2 regions of the Bradyrhizobium sp. 157 genome follow, and region 1 is predicted to be linked to the other one. Evidence: predicted binding sites of a transcription regulator. Region 1 holds the regulator's gene; the other holds the start of a gene.
The links. The regulator PhoB, encoded in region 1, activates phosphate uptake and scavenging genes when phosphate is short. The targets are predictions, from matches to a motif close to TGTCATNNANCTGTCAT.
Positions count from the first base shown of each region.

Region 1 (4,129 bases):
GGGCGCCGCGCTGTTCGGCGTGACCTGGCTCGCTTTGATCCTGTTCACGCTGTTCTTCAATGGCCTTTCCGGCATCAATTTCGCCGTCTTCACTCAGGATACGCCACCGCCCGGATCGACCGACGGCGGCCTGCGCAACGCCATCATCGGCTCGATCATCATGACCATGGTTGGGGTCGGCATTGGCGCGCCGCTCGGCCTGTTCGCCGGCACCTACCTCGCCGAATACGGCAAGCACGACAAGCTCACCTCGGTGATCCGTTTCATCAACGACATCCTGTTGAGTGCGCCCTCGATCATCATCGGCCTGTTCATCTACGGCGCCATCGTGGTGCCGATGGGCGGGTTCTCGGCGTTCGCCGGATGTCTCGCGCTCGCCGTGATCGTGATCCCCGTGGTGGTCCGCACCACCGAGGACATGCTGGGATTGGTTCCCAATCCCCTGCGGGAAGCGGCGTCCGCGCTCGGCATGCCGCGCTCGCTGGTGATCCGGCGCATCGCCTATCGTGCCGCGCGCGCTGGCCTGATCACCGGCGTCCTGCTCGCGACCGCCCGGGTCGCCGGCGAAACCGCGCCGCTCTTGTTCACCGCGCTCTCCAACCAGTTCTTCAGCCTGGATATGACCAAGACGATGGCGAACCTGCCGGTGACCATCAACAACTTCGTCCAGAGCCCCTATGCCTACTGGAAGCAACTCGCCTGGGCCGGTGCCCTGTTGATCACGCTCACCGTATTGGCCCTAAACATTGGCGCGCGCATTCTTGGCGCCGAGAGGATATCCAAATGACCGAACTCTCCGTATCCGTGAGTAACGCGAGCGGCCCAGTTCCGCAGGTGGCGCTGCCGGAGGCCGCACCCAAGGTGACCGCCCGCGGCCTGAACTTCTACTATGGCGAGCACCACGCGCTGAAGGACATCAATCTCACGCTCGGCACCCATCGCGTCACCGCCTTCATCGGCCCGTCCGGCTGCGGCAAATCCACGTTGCTGCGGATATTCAACCGGATGTATGATCTCTATCCGGGTCAGCGCGCCACCGGTCAGCTCTTGCTCGACCAGACCAACGTCCTCGACCCGAAGCTCGACCTCAATCTGCTGCGGGCCCGCGTCGGCATGGTGTTCCAAAAGCCGACGCCGTTCCCGATGACGATCTACGAGAATATCGCCTTCGGCATCCGTCTCTATGAGAAGATCTCGAAGTCCGAGATGGACGGCCGGGTCGAGAAGGCGCTGCGCGGCGGCGCGCTATGGAACGAGGTCAAGGACAAGTTGAACGCCAGTGGCCTCTCGCTGTCCGGCGGTCAGCAGCAGCGGCTATGCATCGCGCGCACCGTTGCGGTCAGGCCCGAGGTGATCCTGTTTGACGAGCCCTGCTCGGCGCTCGATCCGATCTCGACCGCCAAGATCGAGGAACTGATTCAGGAACTGGCGGAGGACTACACCATCGCCATCGTCACCCATAATATGCAGCAGGCGGCGCGCGTCTCGGACAAGACCGCCTTCATGTATCTCGGCGAGCTGATCGAATTCGACGATACCAACAAGATTTTCACCTCGCCGCGCGATCGACGTACCCAGGACTACATCACGGGGCGGTTTGGTTAAGGAGATAACAGATGGCTTCTGAGCACACCGCCAAGGCATTCGACAGCGACCTTCAGGAATTGACGCGCCTTGTTGCCGAGATGGGCGGCCTGGCTGAGCGCATGATCACCGAATCCGTCGACGCGCTGGTCCGCCGCGACGTCGCGCTCGGCAAGCACGTCGTCGCCACCGACGTCGAGATCGACCGCCTGCAGCATCTGATCGAGGAGCGCGCGGTGCTGACCATCGCCCGCCGTCAGCCGATGGCGATCGATTTGCGCGAAATCGTCGGCTCGATGCGGGTTGCCACCGATCTGGAACGGATCGGCGACCTCGCCAAGAACATGGGCAAGCGTGTCGCGGCGCTGGAGAACGATTTCCAGCCGCTGAAGCTGATGCGCGGCCTCGAACACATGACCGACCTGGTACAATCGCAGGTCAAGTCGGTGCTGGACGCCTATGCCGCGCACGATCTGCCGGCGGCGATGGCGGTGTGGAAGGGCGACGAGGAAGTCGACGCCATCTGCACCTCGCTGTTCCGCGAACTCCTGACCTATATGATGGAAGATCCGCGCAACATCTCGTTCTGCATCCATCTGATGTTCTGCGCCAAGAACATCGAACGGATCGGCGATCACGCCACCAACATCGCCGAAACCGTGTTCTACATGATCGAGGGTCAGCAGATGCTCGACAAGCGCCCGAAGGGCGACATGACGACCTTTGCCACCGCGGTTCCGAATAGCTGAGGGATACGAGATGAGCGCGCGCATTATGGTGGTCGAGGATGAGGAAGCGCTGACCACGCTGTTGCGCTACAACCTCGACGCTGAAGGCTATGAGGTCGAAACCGTCGGACGCGGCGACGATGCGGATACGCGGCTGAAAGAGCGCGTGCCCGATCTCGTCGTGCTTGACTGGATGCTGCCGGGGCTCTCCGGCATCGAGCTGTGCCGCCGCCTGCGCGCCCGGCCGGAAACCAAGCAATTGCCGATCATCATGCTGACGGCGCGCGGCGAGGAGAGCGAGCGCGTGCGCGGGCTTGCGACCGGCGCCGACGACTACATCGTCAAGCCGTTCTCGGTTCCGGAACTGCTGGCGCGGGTGAAGGGCCTGTTGCGGCGGGCAAGCCCCGAGCGGCTCGCCACTGTGCTGACCTATGGCGACATCGAACTCGATCGCGAAAAACGCCGCGTCGCGCGCTCGGGCCGTCAGATCGATCTCGGTCCGACCGAGTATCGCCTGCTGGAATTTTTCCTGGAGCATCCCGGCCGCGTCTTCAGCCGCGAGCAGTTGCTCGACAGCGTCTGGGGCCGCGACATCTACATCGACGAGCGCACCGTCGACGTCCACATCGGCCGCTTGCGCAAGCTGCTCAACCCCGGCCGCGAGCAGGACCCGATCCGCACCGTCCGCGGCGCCGGTTACGCGCTGGATGACCGATTTGCGAAGGTGGAGCCGTAAGGCTCCATCGTTGTCCGCGCGAAAGCGGGGACTCTCTCATCGTCATTGCGAGCGAAGCGAAGCAATCCATCGTGCGGCAAAGCAAGTATGGATTGCTTCGCTACGCTCGCAATGACAGTGGAACGCGTAGCCCGGATTTCGCTTCGCTCCATCCGGGCTACGACGAACCGCGACTTACCTTGTCTGCTTCGGCTGCTGACGGCGGCGGTCGGCGGCGGGCTGGTAGGCGATGCGCGAGTGGTGGGCGCAATAAGGCAGGCCAGTGAGCGCTTTGCCGCCGCAGAAGAAGAATTCCGGGCTTGAGGGATCGCCGACCGGCCAGTGGCAGGTCGCCTCGTTCAGTTCGAGCAGCGACAGCCGCTGGCTCATCGGCACGACATTGTCGAAGGCGATCGGATCCGGCTCCATCTCGACTTCGAAGGCGTGCGCGAGCGCGGTATTGCCGCGCGAGACCGGGCGCGACACGCGCATCATCGGCTGGGCGGGACGTGCCTTGCGCTGCCGCGGGGCGGCCGAGGAGGGGCTCTTGGCACGGCCGGAGAGACCCAGCCGGTGCACTTTGCCGATTACGGCGTTTCGTGTCACATTTCCGAGTTCCGCGGCGATCTGGCTTGCCGACAATCCGGCTTCCCAGAGCTTCTTAAGCTGCTCGACGCGATCGTCGGACCAGGTCAAAACCGTCATCGTAATCTTCCCTTCGCATCGCGCCGGCCAATCGGGGCGGCGCTGGCGATGTCATCGTCTCAAAAATCCCTGCGGTCAGAATCCCTTAGCCCTCGCCGGGCGCGCTAACCGCGCCCGAACGTTTACGCCTGCACAAAAGGACTCCAGGGATCAGAACTGCCGCACGAGATGTCGTATCCGACAGCCCAAACGCTACAATATGGCGTGACTCCGGCGCAAGAGTCCGGGCCCGAGCGTCCACATGTTCTGACATCTAGGCATTTCACTGCGTGTTTTCCACCACACCGCAATCCTACGGATTTCAGCCCCTTGCACTGCAGGAAAAGCCGTTCCGTGGCGTGTTGACAGCGCTCCCCGCCCACATAGAATGCCTCTCACGTGCCGCCCTTAAGAGGCG
Region 1 covers NZ_JADPKF010000077.1:133,896-138,024, reverse strand. Annotated here, with positions in the region: gene pstA (phosphate ABC transporter permease PstA) at 1-787, shown strand, start outside; gene pstB (phosphate ABC transporter ATP-binding protein PstB) at 784-1,605, shown strand; gene phoU (phosphate signaling complex protein PhoU) at 1,617-2,333, shown strand; gene phoB (phosphate regulon transcriptional regulator PhoB) at 2,344-3,048, shown strand; gene IVA95_RS20155 (GcrA family cell cycle regulator) at 3,223-3,732, opposite strand.

Region 2 (4,129 bases), on a different contig from region 1:
CAGCTCCGTTCAGGATTTCTGCTTGCGAATGCTATCGACAAACTTGGTCAGATCGATCACGGCGTCATAGGCCTTGTGGTCAACCTCGACGAATGGCAACTGCTTCCCTTCGTAAATCTTGTCGAAAGCGGCCTTGTCTTTCACCGCGATTTCCAGCACGGCCTTCTTGATTGCCGCCTTGAGGTCGGCGGGCAGGCTGCTGAGATATGCCATCGGCGAATTCACAATCTGCTCGGACTTCATGATGATCTTGAAATCGGCGGCCTTCGCCATGCCCTTCCGTTCCATCCGGAGCAGGTTCGACTCGTTCTCGTCGTTCCACCAGTTGAACGCCGCGTCGCAGGTCCCTTGCGCAAGTCCGATCACCGCGTTTTCGTGGCTTCCCGAATAGACCACCTTGGAGAAGAACCTTTCCGGGTCGATACCCATCTTGTCCATCGCGAAACGCGGCACGTTGTTGCCTGACGTTGAATTGGGGTCGACAAGGCAGAGATTCTTGCCCTTCAGGTCCTTGATGTCCTTGTAGCTGGAATCGCTTTTGACATAGAGAACCGAATAATAGCCCTTGGTTCCGTCGCCATTCACTTCGATCGCGAACGGCTCGACCTTAGCACCGATGATATAAGCGCGCGCGTAGGCCGAGGGACCGTACATCGCGATGTGGATGTTGCCTGCCCGCTGGCCTTCGATAACAGCGGCGTAATCGTTGGCGATCCGCAGTGTGACTTTGGTGCCGAGCTCGCGGGACAGATACTCCGTCAGAGGCGTCCATCGGTTGGTTGTGCCCGAGGCATTCTCATCGGGAACCTTTGCGAACACCAATTCAGGATATTTTGCCTTCCAGTCCTGAGCCGTGGCAGCCGAGGCCGAGAACGCCAATGCCGCTGCAGCGGCGAAAATCATACGACGGTCTATCATGACGTCTCCTGTTTCGCAGTGATGAAGCCAGCGGATCTAGATGCCGCGCAGCTCCTGGTTTTCAGACGCAAAGGCTCAGGCTGCGGCAACCGTACCGAGCGCGGGAATCGGAGCACGGACCGGCACATGCTCTCGCGCCGCGTCCATCACCTCGTCCGCCTCGAGATCGTAGAGCTCGCGCGCGATATGATCGGTCAGCATCGCCGGTGCGCCGTCGAACACAACGCGACCTGCCGACATGCCGATCAGGCGGTCGCAGTAGCTGCGCGCCAGATCCAGCGAATGCAGATTGCACACCACCGTTATCCCGAAGTGCTTGTTGATGCGCAGCAGCGCGTCCATCACGATCCGGGTGTTGCGGGGATCGAGTGAAGCGATCGGTTCGTCGGCAAGGATGATGTCGGGCTCCTGCACCAGTGCACGCGCAATCGCGACGCGCTGCTGCTGACCGCCCGAGAGCTGATCCGCGCGCTGCGCCGCAATCGACGCCATATCGAATTGCTCGAGCGCCGACATCGCAATGGCCTTATCATGTTCGGGCCACAACTGCGCCAGCGACCGCCATGTCGGCACCGTTGAAAGTCTTCCCATCAACACGTTGGTCAGGACATCGAGGCGGCCGACCAGATTGAACTGCTGAAAGATCATCGCCGAGCGCGCACGCCACTGCCGCAAATCCTTGCCGCGCAGCGCCGTCACGTCGACGCCTTCAAAGAGGATGCGCCCTTCGGAAGGTTCGGCGAGGCGGTTGATCATCCGAAGCAGCGTGGACTTGCCGGCACCGGAGCGGCCGATCACGCCGACAAAACTGCCCGGCGCGATCGAGAATGACGCATTATCCACCGCAGCTTTGGTGCCGAAACGGCACGTCAGACCTTCCACAACCAGCATGCAGCGCTCCAGAGTCCTATCGTGGAGCATCGCTACCGGCTCGATCTTACAGTTGTGTGACAACGAGTGCTGCGGTGCGGCGTTCGTCCACAGCCGTGCGGCGTCATGCATACGTCATGATACTGTCATCAAGCGCATCGAAGAGGAGCAGGACCTTCCTGCAACTGCCGACGGACCTACCGATGGCTGGCAACACGCTTTCCACTGAACCGACCGTCGACCCCACCGCGTCAGTGCGCGACTGCCAGCTTGGCGCCTATACCGAGGTCGGCGCCCGGACCATTCTGCTCGAGGTCACGATGTCCGATTATTCCTACGTCGTAAACGATGCACAGATCACCTACACAACAATCGGGAAATTCTGTTCGATCGCTGCGATGACACGGATCAATCCTGGCAATCATCCGATGCACCGAGCCTCGCAGGCACATTTCACCTATCGCGCCAGCAGTTATTTTCCGGGCGAGAGCGACGATGCCGAGTTTTTTGCGTGGCGCCGTAAGCATCACGTCCATATCGGCCATGACGTCTGGATCGGCCATGGTGCGGTCATTCTGCCTGGCCGCTCGATCGGCACCGGCGCGGTGATCGCGGCCGGCGCCATCGTGACCAAGGATGTCCCCGCCTATACGATCGTTGCAGGCGCCCCGGCACGGCCGATCAAGCGGCGTTTTCCGGAATCCATTGCCGGGCGGCTTGCGGAGCTTGCGTGGTGGAATTGGGACCATGAGACGTTGCGCCGCGCACTGCCAGATTTCCGCAAGCTCGATGTAGAGGGCTTTCTCGAAAAGTACGAAGCCGCCGCATCGGACCGCCCCCGTTTCAACCAGAGTGCTGCATCGTGACCGAACTGTTCATCGAAGGTGGCCGTGCCCTGCTCGGCGATGAGATTGCCGAAACCACGCTGCGGATCGCCGGCCGCGAGATCGTCGCCGTCGGTACGAATAGCAGCCATGGTTCGTCCAGTATCGATGCAGGCGGCTTGCTGGTGCTGCCGGGCATCGTCGATCTGCATGGCGATGCCTTCGAGCGGCAGATGATGCCGCGGCCCGGGGTCGATTTCCCGATCGATGTGGCGCTTGTTGACAGCGACCGGCAGGCGATCAGCAATGGGATCACGACCGTCTATCATGCCACGACCTGGTCGTGGGAGCCCGGCCTGCGCAGCGCCGACAATGCCAGGCGCTTGCTGGAGGCGATTGAGCAGATGAGGCCGCAGCTCGCCGCCGACACCCGCTTTCATCTGCGGCACGAGACCTACAATCTCGACGCGGAAAGCGAAATCATCGACTGGCTATCGGAAGGACGCGTCGACCTGTTCGCCTTCAACGACCATATGGACTCGACGGTCGCTAGCCTTGCCAAGCCGCAAAGGCGCAGCCGAATGGTCGAGCGCACGGGTCTCAGCAATGAGGCGTTCGATCGGCTGGTGGAAAGCGTGGTCTCCCGCGGCCACGACGTGCCGGCTTCGATCGCCCGGCTGGCGCAGGCGGCGCGGGCGGCAAACATCCGGATGCTCTCGCATGACGATGAAAGCCCGGCGATGCGGCAAGCGTTTCGAGCACAGGGCGTTGCCATCGCCGAATTTCCGGTCAACGAGGAAACCGCCCGCGACGCTGCCGAGGCCGGCGACTTCATCGTGTTCGGCGCGCCCAACGTGGTGCGGGGCGGCAGCCATACCGGCTGGACCAGGGCATCCGACATGATCGCCAAGAGCCTGTGTTCGGTGCTGGCGTCGGACTATTATTATCCGGCGCCGCTACTGGCAGCGTTCCGGCTTGCGACCGACGCCGTTCTGCCACTGCCCGCGGCATGGAAATTAATCTCGGCGGCACCGGCGCGCGCCGCCGGCCTCGCCGATCGCGGCATGCTCGCTGTGGGGCAGCGTGCCGACATCATTCTTATCGATGACACGTTGCCATTGCGCCCGCGCATCGTCGCGGTCATTGCCGCGGGACGTCTCGTGCATCTGACGGAGGCAAACCGCCTCGTCCGTTCGTCAGCAACACCACGCAAGGCGGTTGCAGCCGCGTGAGGCAGCCCTATTCTGGCGCAATGGCAAATTACCCCCGTTACGCGATCTATTACACCGCCGCGCCCGACAGCACGCTCGACCGGTTCGGCGCCTCGCTGCTCGGCTATGACGCTTACAGCGGCGAAGACCTGCCCTTTCCGGATGGGCTCCCCTCCGACTGGCGCGAACTGACGCGGGATCCGCGTAAATACGGATTTCACGCTACGCTGAAGGCGCCGATGGTGCTGGCCGACGGCAAGGCCGAGGCGCAGCTTGCTGCGGCATGCGAATTATTCGCCGATCTGG
Region 2 covers NZ_JADPKF010000015.1:64,621-68,749, reverse strand. Annotated here, with positions in the region: gene phnD (phosphonate ABC transporter substrate-binding protein) at 10-918, opposite strand; gene phnC (phosphonate ABC transporter ATP-binding protein) at 994-1,809, opposite strand; gene IVA95_RS02990 (DapH/DapD/GlmU-related protein) at 1,992-2,654, shown strand; gene IVA95_RS02985 (alpha-D-ribose 1-methylphosphonate 5-triphosphate diphosphatase) at 2,651-3,844, shown strand; gene IVA95_RS02980 (DUF1045 domain-containing protein) at 3,865-4,129, shown strand, end outside.
Region 2: a site for PhoB is predicted at 1,922-1,938, ahead of phnC (phosphonate ABC transporter ATP-binding protein). Genes of this name have one in related genera too.